DNA from 2 places in the Salipaludibacillus sp. CF4.18 genome. Region 2 is predicted to be linked to the other one. Evidence: riboswitches for the same ligand, from Rfam matches in the RefSeq annotation. Region 2 holds a riboswitch; the other holds the start of a gene.

Region 1 (5,214 bases), on a different contig from region 2:
ATGCCACACGTTGTCTCATGCCCCCGGAGAGCTCATAAGGATAGTTTTTTAGTTTATCTAATAAACCGAGCTGTTCCAGCAATTTGATGGGGCGTTCTTTTTCTTCTTTAGATGTTTTATCTAATATTTTTAGTCCAAGTAATATATTTTCTTCAATGGATAACCAGGGAAACAGATAGTCTTGCTGAAGCATATACCCCGTTTCAGGAGTAGGTTTTTCTATTGGGACTCCATCCAAGATGATTTGACCTTTCGTTGGAAGGATTAATCCGGAAACAAGAGAGAGGAGAGTTGTTTTACCACAGCCACTAGGACCAATAAAAGAAATAAACTCTCCTTTTTCAATCGTTAAATTAATATTTTCAATGGCAGTTGTCATTGTTTCCAAGGAAAAGAATGTTTTTTCTACATCCTGCAATTCTAATATAGCCATGATATTCTCCTCTCTTAACTTCCATTATTCTGACATGATCTGGTCAGCGAATTCTCGATTCACCAATTCATCATAAGGTACTTCTTCCGGTAATTCGCCAGCTTCATCCATAATTGACTGAAGGTTATTCCATCCTTCTTCGTTCACTAATGGAGAAGGTGCATAGGATCCTTGTTCGTTGTAATTGATGAACACTTGTTCAATGATTTCTAAAGAAGTATCTTCAAAAAATGGTTCGATGGATTCGGCAACAGTAGAAGGATCTTCCTCATTGATCCATTGTTGAGCTTTGTAAATAGCTCGAGTAAATTTCTCCATAGTTTCCGGGTCTTTATTGATAAAACTTTGCTTTGCCATATAAACAGTATATGGAACCTCACCAGATTCGGTACCAAACGATTCAATAATATGGCCAACTCCTTCTTCTTGAAGAAGTGTCGCTTGAGGCTCAAATAGTTGCACATAATCACCTGTTCCGGAAGCGAAGGCGGAGGTGATGTTCGCGAAGTCGATGTTTTGAATGAGTTCAAGATCGTTATGCGGATCGATATCATGCTGTTTCAGCACGTATTCTCCAACCATTTGCGGCATGCCGCCTTTTCTTTGACCTAGGAATGTACTTCCTTTTAAATCTTCCCATTCAAAGTCTTCAACAGGTTCACGAGAGACAAGAAACGTACCGTCTGTTCGTGTCAGTTGAGCAAAGTTAATCGGTGGGTCATTTGCTTCTTGGGCATAGACGTAGATGGATGTTTCCGCTCCTACTAGTGCGACATCGGCACCATCAGACAGCAATGTTGTCATCGTTGTATCTCCACCCCATGTGGTTGTTAGTTCAACATCTAATCCTTCCTCTTCGAAAAACCCTTCAGAAATTGCTACGTATTGAGGTGCATAGAAAATGGACCGTGTAACCTCTGCCAATTTTACTTCCTTTAACTCTTCTTCCTGACCACAAGCTGTAAGTATAGCTACCGGTAAACACAATAGTAACAATAATTTTTTAAAACGAGACATGATGCTCCTCCTTCATAAATCTATAGTTATTTGATTAGATAACGTATGTGTGAATGGGCGGATGTGTGCGAAGGAATGAGAAAAAGATCAGACTTGGGTAGGAGACAGAAACAGACTAGAGATCGTTTAGAGAAAGCGGCATTTTCGATAAACTTAAATCAGACAGAAAGAGATGAGTTTAAACGAGGAGACAAGAAAATGACTATTCACATTTTTTTTATTACCATTATTATTTCAAGGCGCAGACGAAATGATCACACGGAATCGCAAGTTGATATGAACAGTGGGGAGGAAAGATTAAGAGAGGAAAAAACAAAACATGGTAAGTTTTTCTTATAATTGTAAATGAACGGGTGGGGGGATCAAATGATTTTGTTTCCCTCTGAAATAATCGTATCTAGGGTTGAATGGAGGTCAGGATAGAGGGCATTGTTACTTAAATATGTACGGAAATGGATTATTTACCCAACCGGTTCATTATCTCGTATAAACTAGCAATAACACCATTTCTATTTGCTATAGACTTGTGCGGCACTACCTAATTTACGTGATAAATCGACATTTGCAGTTGACAGACGATTAAATTTACGGTATTATTTTTGCGAACGGATACTCTTATCCTGAGTAGGCGGAGGGACAGGCCCGACGAAGCCCAGCAACCATCACCACTGTAAAAAGGTGAACGGTGCTAACCTGCAAGACATATCTAACCGTATGTCTTGGTCGATAAGAGGTTAAAGGCGGATGGAACGTAACCTTTTCCTCTATTGGAAAGGGTTTTTTTATATTTTTTTGAGATCATTGGATTGGACCATTCTGCTGGGAGAACGAGTACCGTAGATGATGAAGCACATCCTAAAAATAGGATGGATGATACCAAGGAGGTACGTATTGTGGTAGGGAAAACGCGTTTATTTACATCAGAATCAGTAACAGAAGGGCATCCGGATAAGATTTGTGATCAAATTTCGGATTCTATTTTAGATGAAATTATGAAGAAGGATCCAAATGCTCGAGTAGCTTGTGAGACTTCTGTGAACACTGGATTAGTGTTAGTAGCAGGAGAAATTTCTACATCTACGTATGTGGATATACCAAAAGTAGTCCGAGAAACGATTAAAGGAATTGGTTATACAAAAGCCAAATATGGTTTTGATTTTGAAACGTGTGCTGTATTGACGTCGATTGATGAACAATCAGCTGATATCGCTTTAGGTGTGGATAAATCATACGAAGCTCGAGAAGGGCAAATGTCCGACGAAGAAATTGAAGAAATAGGAGCTGGAGACCAAGGATTAATGTTTGGTTATGCAGATAATCAAACGCCTGAGTTAATGCCATTGCCAATTTCTTTATCACATAAGCTTGCGCGTCGTTTAGCGGAAGTACGTAAGGAAAAAATCATTGATTACTTGCGTCCTGACGGTAAAGTTCAAGTAACGGTGGAATACGGTGAGGATCAAAATCCAATTCGGGTTGATACGATTGTCATTTCTACTCAACATCATCCTGAAATTGAGTTAGCTCAAATCAAAAAAGATTTGAAGAAGGAAGTTATCGATTTTATTGTCCCTGAGGAATTATTAGATGAAAATACAAAATACTTTATTAACCCAACTGGTCGATTTGTCATTGGTGGGCCTCAAGGTGATGCAGGACTTACAGGACGTAAAATCATTGTAGATACTTATGGAGGATATGCTCGTCACGGTGGAGGAGCATTCTCTGGAAAAGACGCTACGAAAGTAGATCGATCCGGTGCTTATGCGGCTAGATATGTAGCGAAAAACATCGTTGCCTCTGGTTTAGCGGATCGTTGTGAAGTCCAAGTAGCTTATGCAATCGGAGTTGCACAGCCAGTTTCCATTGCTATTGAAACATTTGATACTGGAAAAGTAAGCGAAGATGTTTTAGTGGAAGTCGTAAGGAAGAATTTTGACCTGCGCCCCGCTGGAATTATAAAAATGTTGGACTTACGTCGCCCGATTTACAAGCAAACGGCAGCATACGGTCATTTCGGTAGAACCGATATTGAGTTACCGTGGGAACAAACAGATAAAGCCAACTTGCTAAGTGAACAAGCTTTAGAGTTAGCTAGTCAATAAAATAGGATAAAGGGTGACTCCATAGGTAATAAAGACCTATGGAGTCACCCTTTTTTGCGAGATAATTTATAACGTTGACAGCTATCTTTAAGCCACGCTTGTCAAGGGAAAACCACCCCCGAGTAGCACTACACACACTTCGTAGGTGCTACTCGGGGGTGGCTAAAAGATCACGCTGTATTTATTAAAAGACGTTACGCGTTTTTCTTAACTGCTTATATTCACTATACATTCTTCTGGAGTGATTTGTAATATTGGCCTTTTTCTACATAACCTTCGCGAATTCGCTTCATCTCAGCGATATCCTCGCTTGTTAAATCTCGGACAACTTTCGCTGGACGTCCAAGTGCTAATGTTCTTGGCGGAATTTTTTTACCCGGTGGCACAAGGCTGCCGGCGCCGATAAAAGCATCCTCCCCAATTTCCGCATTATCTAAAATAATCGAGCCCATGCCAATTAAGGCATTCTTTTCAATCACGCAGCTATGCAATACGCACTGGTGGCCAATCGTTACGCCTTCTTTTAATATTAATGGGTTGTTAGGGCTTTGGTGAAGTGTACTATTATCTTGAACATTTACTCCCTTTTCTATAATTGTTGGAGCAACATCACCACGAATGACAGTGTTAAACCAAATGCTTGCCTTCTCATGGATTGTTACGTCCCCGGTAATCACAACATTGTCAGCTATGTAGGCACTCTCATTAATGACAGGCCACTGTTCTTTATACGGATATATAGCCAATATAGGTCACTCTCCTTATTTGAAGTTTATACTGCTAGTGTATCAAACGTAGGCTCATGAAAGGAATAATTCTGACATTTTCACTGGACTACTGATACCCTATTACTTGACTATCAAACAGATCAGAGGGGAAAATACAGGGAAGTAAATTTTATGGAGGGATCGAGATGTGGAAATGGGAGTTCCAAGGTGATCTAGTGAAAGGTGTGTTTGTTATTGTTCATGGTGCAGGGGAGTATCATGCACGTTACAAGTGGATCATTAGCCAATTGAATCACGCGGGATATCACGTTTTAATGGGAGATCTGCCAGGACAAGGTGTAACTCAAGGACCTAGAGGACACATCAAGAATTTTCATGAATACATAGAAACAGTAAATACATGGTTAAAGAAAGCAAGAGAATATGATCTACCAGTGATACTTTTAGGGCACAGCATGGGAGGATTAATTTCAACTAGGGTACTGATGGAAATGCCAGCAGCAAATTTGCCAAGTCTTGTAATTCTATCTTCTCCTTGTTTTGGTTTATACAATAAAACTCCGTTCAGTAAAAAACTCGTAGCAAATCTTTTACATCGGGTCATACCGACTTATCGTGTTCCAGCAGGACTTAAGAAAGGGACAGGCACAAGAGATGAAATCATGCGAAAAAGAGACGCTGAAGATGATCGTTTAGTTAAAAGAGTAAGCTTACGTTGGTACACGGAATTAGAAAAATCGATGAAATTAGTCCACGAACAGAAAGAAAGTTTTCCACAGGTTCCTCTTTTAGTCATGCAAGGAGGAGATGATCGGATCGTCAATAAATTCGAAGTGGAAAAATGGTTCAACAACATAAATACAAATGATAAGTATTATAAGGAATGGAAAGGACTTTACCATGAGGTGCTTAACGAACCGGAAAGAGATCG
Region 2 (5,214 bases):
ATCGATATACCTGTTAACTTGTTTCATTGGAATCAATCCCTTTCTCACTTTTTTCTTTATTATCTGATGAAGAATTTTCCGTGTTTTCATCTTTCTTATCAATTGTTTCCGTTTCTTCACTTTCATCCATTCCGAATAATTGAATGAATTCGTTGATGACCATATCCATTGCTTTTAATTCACCAATAAGAAGTTGATTAATAGATTGAAACTCTTGTTCTTCTAACTGCTGCTTAATCGTGGACCGTTTAAGGTTCATCATTTCTAAAAAGGCGATTGCTCTCCCTCGCCGAAAGGTTTTTGGACCACGATGATGAGAACGATGGTCTTTTCCTTTATGACCATCACCTCGGTGATGGTCCTTTTTTTTAAAATCGTTTAAGTCATCCTCTTTCACCGTATAGCCCTCCTTTTAATGTATACGTTTGTATACATTTGGTATATCGCCAATTGTATACGAGTGTATACAAATTTGTCAATTTAAACCCACTAAGTTTTTAGAAGTAAGCGATTGAATCGAAATCTGAGATGAAAATATGTAACTATTTCGCTGAAGTCATAAATAAATGCGATATACAGAAAAAGAAAGGATCCACCTCCATTACAAGGCGAATCCTTTCTTTTTAGTTTAAGGGAAATTACTCCCAAATCTCATTAGCGACATCTACAATATATTTGAGTTTTGCCCATTGCTCATCTTCCGTAAGTTTGTTGCCGTGGTGAGTGGACGCAAATCCGCATTGCGGACTTATGCATAATTGCTCCAAAGGTACATAGTTCGTTGCTTCTTGAACGCGAGCTTTAATAGTTTCCTTATCTTCTAGTTCACCAAACTTTGATGTGAATATACCAAGTACAACTTGCGCTCCTCCATTAGGAATGTACTCCAAAGGTTTGAAATCCCCTGAACGATCATCGTCATATTCAAGGAAAAAGCCATCTACATTTTCTTTCGCAAACAATGTAGGAGCTATTTTGTCATATGCCCCTTCAAAGGCCCATGTAGAGCGATAGTTTCCACGGCAAAGGTGGGTAGTCACCGTTAAATCTTCTGGTTTATCTTCAAGAACACTGTTTACAACATGGAGTGCTAGATCAATTAATTTTTCTCTAGTTAAATTACTAGAACTGAATGGTAGTGTAGGTGCACACAGTCCAGCAATATATACATCATCTAATTGTATGTAGCGACACCCAGCGTCGTAAAATGCTTTAATCGCATCCCGGTAAGCTTGGATAATATCGTTTGTGAATTCCTCCAGGTCTGGATAAAACTCGGGATTCTGAATTCCAGCATTAAATAGTTGGTTTGGACTCGGAATCGTTAGTTTTGCCACAGCTCTGTCGCCGACAATTTCTTTAAATTCAATGAAATCCTCGATGAATGGATGATTAGGATTAAAGGAAATTTTTCCGTTACAACGGATGTCATATCTTTCTGTTTCAATCCCATCAAATTTATAACCGTGTTCAGGAACATAGCCTTCAATTCCATTTAAATGCTCTAGGAAATCAGTGTGCCAGAATCTGCGTCTGAATTCGCCATCTGTAACAGCTTGAAGTCCAACTTCAATTTGTTTATCAACAATGTGTTTGATTTCCTGAGTCTCCACTTCTCTCAATTGTCCCGCTGAAATGTTACCTTCTTTAAAATCTTTTCTTGCCTGATGCAAAACTTCCGGGCGAAGTAAACTCCCTACATGATCTGCTCTAAAAGGAGCCTTAGTGATAGTACTTGACATAAATAATCCCTTCTTTCTGTAAAATTAAAAAAACCCGCTTCAATGAAGAAGAGGGGGGAATAACCGCCATTCTCTTCTTATCTTCAAGCAAATCGCTCTGGAATTAGCACAGTACTTGAGAAAAGTCTGTTGCCGAGGTTTCAAAGGGCCAGTCCCTCCACCTCTCTTGATAAGAATGATTCAAATATTCAATTAAATCTAAAGATACAGTCTTTTTTCTAGTATGTCAAGTATACAAGGGGACGGTTCTCTGCTTCATTTCCCGTAGAGAAATGAAGCAGAGAACCGTCCCTACGATTGCCCTTGAGGGGTTTTAATCTTTTGATGTAGTGTCTTGACCATATTAGTGAGATCTCGTTTTTTATATTCGCCCAAACAGGCAATTTGAATCCAGTTTCGTTGTTTTAAATAGTCACTTTCAAAATGAACGAAGATTCCTTGCAGTTCAAGGTAGGTTCCTATTTCAGTAGACGAATAATCAGATGGCAATGGAATAGTGATAATAACTGGGGACGAATTTTCTGCACTTAATAAAACAGGGATGCCAGCTTCAGCTAGTGAGGCGCGAACTAACGAGATATCAGCAGCAATTTTATCGTATCTTTTATTATTCTCATACTGTTTTAAAGCTTCCTTTAAGGCGCACATTAAATTAGAAGTATGAGAATATGGAACACTATTTTGCATTTGATACATCCCTAAATCAAGGTATCGCGGTAATCGGTTAGAAGGGGGTATATTTTCTTGATGAAAAACAAAAGATAAGCCTGTATAGGAGCCTATTGCCTTGCCACTAACACCGGAGGCCAGATAAACACCTTGCAGATCCAGCGGAAGGGCTCCTAAAGAACTTATACAGTCTAAACATAGATGAACTTGATAACGTTCACATATTTCTTTGATTTTTTCAACCGAATTCAGCATTCCAGTCGATGTTTCACTGTGAACCATCCATAGCCAGGAAATATCACCTTTTTCTATTTTTGATATAATTTCAGCATCAGAAAAAGGAGTTCCCCAGGATTTGTCTATGACTTCAAAAGATAGATTTGCCCGTAAAGCATGATCTTTTATACGTTGACCAAACTCTCCATTTAGGAGAATTAATCCCTTTCCTTGATGCAATGAAAGCTGAGCAGCAATGACATCATTAGCTAATGTACCCGTGCCGACAAGAACCTCCATATAATTAGCAGATGTCATGGAAAGAAGAGATTGTTTCACACTATCCATCAAAAGTTGAAACTGATTGGAACGGTGTGGAATCGGATCGGATGCAAGGGCTTTTTGAACAAATTGATGGACGGGAACTGGACCTGGAAGGAAACTGATTGGCTTAGATGCAACCTTACCGGCAGTCGATTCATTAAACGTTTCTTTGGTTAGATACATAGGCTGATAGAAAGCCCCTTCACTGCCAACTAAATCACCAAACGGTTGAAATCCTAGCTGTTTATATAATTTTAATTGTCGCGTTGTTGCTGATATCAGCCCTAAATCATAGCCTTTTTGAATGCAATACCTTGCCAATAACTGGGACAAACCTCTAAATACACGTCCTATTCTATATTCTATTTCTACGGTTAATAACCTTATCTCACAATAATGATCATATCCTTTAGGAAGTAGCTCTTCTAAATTTTCAAGTTTATTTTCCAATGAAAGAGGTCGGTTGTCCCTAATTGCCAACATTCCAATTACACGGTTATCCTTACAACAAATAAGGTATGTATTTTCTTCATGAAATTTGTCGACGAGTATTTTAGACTGGTTCGTCTCGTGTTGAGGAATTTCGTCTACAAAAGTTTTATAATTTAAATGATGAATTTGGTCAAACTCACTTTGTTGGGAAGCAATGTTAAAAGTATAGCTCATAATGATTTCTCCTTTACATGAATTATTTCAACAACATTTTCGCGGTGAGCATAAAAAACGATTCCGATATTGAGAAAAAGTATCCAAAAAATAAAACTATTTTGATAGAGTAAATACGAAAGAAAAGGCGAAAATAGAAATGAGATGAGACCGGTGAAGCTAAAACTTTTCAAAAAAATGAAGAGGACTACAAAAATAATAACAATCATGAGAAGTAATAGTACGTTAAAGACAGCTAAACCGCCGACAAGGCTTGAAATACCTTTACCGCCTCGAAAACGGTATAAAATGGGCCATATGTGTCCCGAAATGACACATATTAAAGCGAATAGTTGAAATACTTCGTCATATCCGAGCAAAATAGCCCCACCAATAGCAAGAGCTCCTTTGGCAGCATCCCCGATAAACGTCACTATAAATCCCATTTTTCCTAAAACCCGACCTGCGTTTCGGGCTCCGATATTTCCACTGCCGTGGTTAAGTAGGTTTACTCCAGAAAAATAAGCGACTAGATTCCCTGTCATAAAACATCCTATTAAATAGGAGCAAAGTAAAAACAAAAGGACACTCATACAAATTTTACCTTTCTTTTTTTTATTTTTATCATAACACGAGGGGACGGTTCTCTGCTTCATTTCTCAAGAAGAAATGAAGCAGAGAACCGTCCCTATGATCGTAAGTGTAAGCGATTGCTATTACCTTGTGAAATAAATTAAACTATTACCAGGAGGAGATGTTTATGCAAAACTTTGTTTTTCAAAATGAAACTAAAATCATCTTTGGTAGAGATGAAGAAAAGGTAGTCGGTGAAGAGGCCAAGAAGTATGGAAAGAAACTTCTGTTGCATTATGGTGGAGGAAGCATTAAAAACAGTGGATTATATCAAAGAGTTGTTGAGTCTTTGCAGGCGCAGGGAATAGAGATAGTTGAGTTGAGTGGTGTGAAGCCTAATCCAAGAGTTAGCCTTGTTCGAGAAGGGGTCAATCTATGTAAAGAAAATAACATTGGCTTTATTCTAGCTGTAGGTGGAGGAAGTGTCATTGACTCGGCAAAAGCAATCGCTGCTGGAGCGAATTATGAGGGGGATGTCTGGGACTTTTTTGATGGAAAGAGTTCTGTAACTGATTGTTTACCTCTAGGTGTTATTTTAACAATTCCGGCAGCAGGTAGTGAGAGCAGTGGAGGAAGTGTGATAACAAACGAGGACGGATCTTATAAAAGGGCAGTTGGTCATGAAACGATGAGGCCCAGATTTGCGATATTAAATCCGGTTCTTTCCTACACGTTACCCTCGTATCAGACAGCTTGCGGAATTACCGACATGATGTCACACATTTTGGAAAGATATTTTACAAGAGAAAAGAACGTGGAATTAACCGATCGATTATGTGAAGCGACCTTGAAAACAATCATAAATAATGCACATACTGTTCTTGACGAACCAACTAATTATGATGCAAGGGCGGAGATCATGTGGGCAGGAACGATCGCACATAATGACTCTCTCAATACTGGTAGAATAGGTGATTGGGGCAGTCATGATATTGAGCATGAAATAAGCGGTATATATGATATTGCTCATGGCGCCGGCTTAGCA

Evidence for each region. A riboswitch is a leader RNA that binds a small molecule or an ion and turns the genes downstream of it on or off. The one in region 2 is predicted to bind S-adenosylmethionine.
Region 1: linked by a shared signal. The riboswitch ahead of metK (methionine adenosyltransferase) and the one ahead of ACHABW_RS04000 (5-methyltetrahydropteroyltriglutamate--homocysteine S-methyltransferase) in region 2 are both predicted to bind S-adenosylmethionine.

The regions. Positions count from the first base shown of each region.
Region 1 is NZ_JBIMEV010000005.1:58,642-63,855, forward strand. It holds gene ACHABW_RS05215 (ABC transporter ATP-binding protein) at 1-433, opposite strand, end outside; gene ACHABW_RS05220 (ABC transporter substrate-binding protein) at 458-1,450, opposite strand; gene ACHABW_RS05225 (YrzI family small protein) at 1,526-1,789, shown strand; SAM riboswitch class I at 2,063-2,183, shown strand; gene metK (methionine adenosyltransferase) at 2,344-3,555, shown strand; gene ACHABW_RS05235 (gamma carbonic anhydrase) at 3,780-4,301, opposite strand; gene ACHABW_RS05240 (alpha/beta fold hydrolase) at 4,469-5,214, shown strand, end outside.
Region 2 is NZ_JBIMEV010000004.1:360-5,573, reverse strand. It holds gene ACHABW_RS04010 (O-methyltransferase) at 1-90, opposite strand, end outside; gene ACHABW_RS04005 (hypothetical protein) at 14-397, opposite strand; gene ACHABW_RS04000 (5-methyltetrahydropteroyltriglutamate--homocysteine S-methyltransferase) at 639-1,742, opposite strand; SAM riboswitch class I at 1,817-1,918, opposite strand; gene ACHABW_RS03995 (aminotransferase class V-fold PLP-dependent enzyme) at 2,034-3,617, opposite strand; gene ACHABW_RS03990 (glycerol-3-phosphate acyltransferase) at 3,614-4,189, opposite strand; gene ACHABW_RS03985 (iron-containing alcohol dehydrogenase) at 4,357-5,214, shown strand, end outside.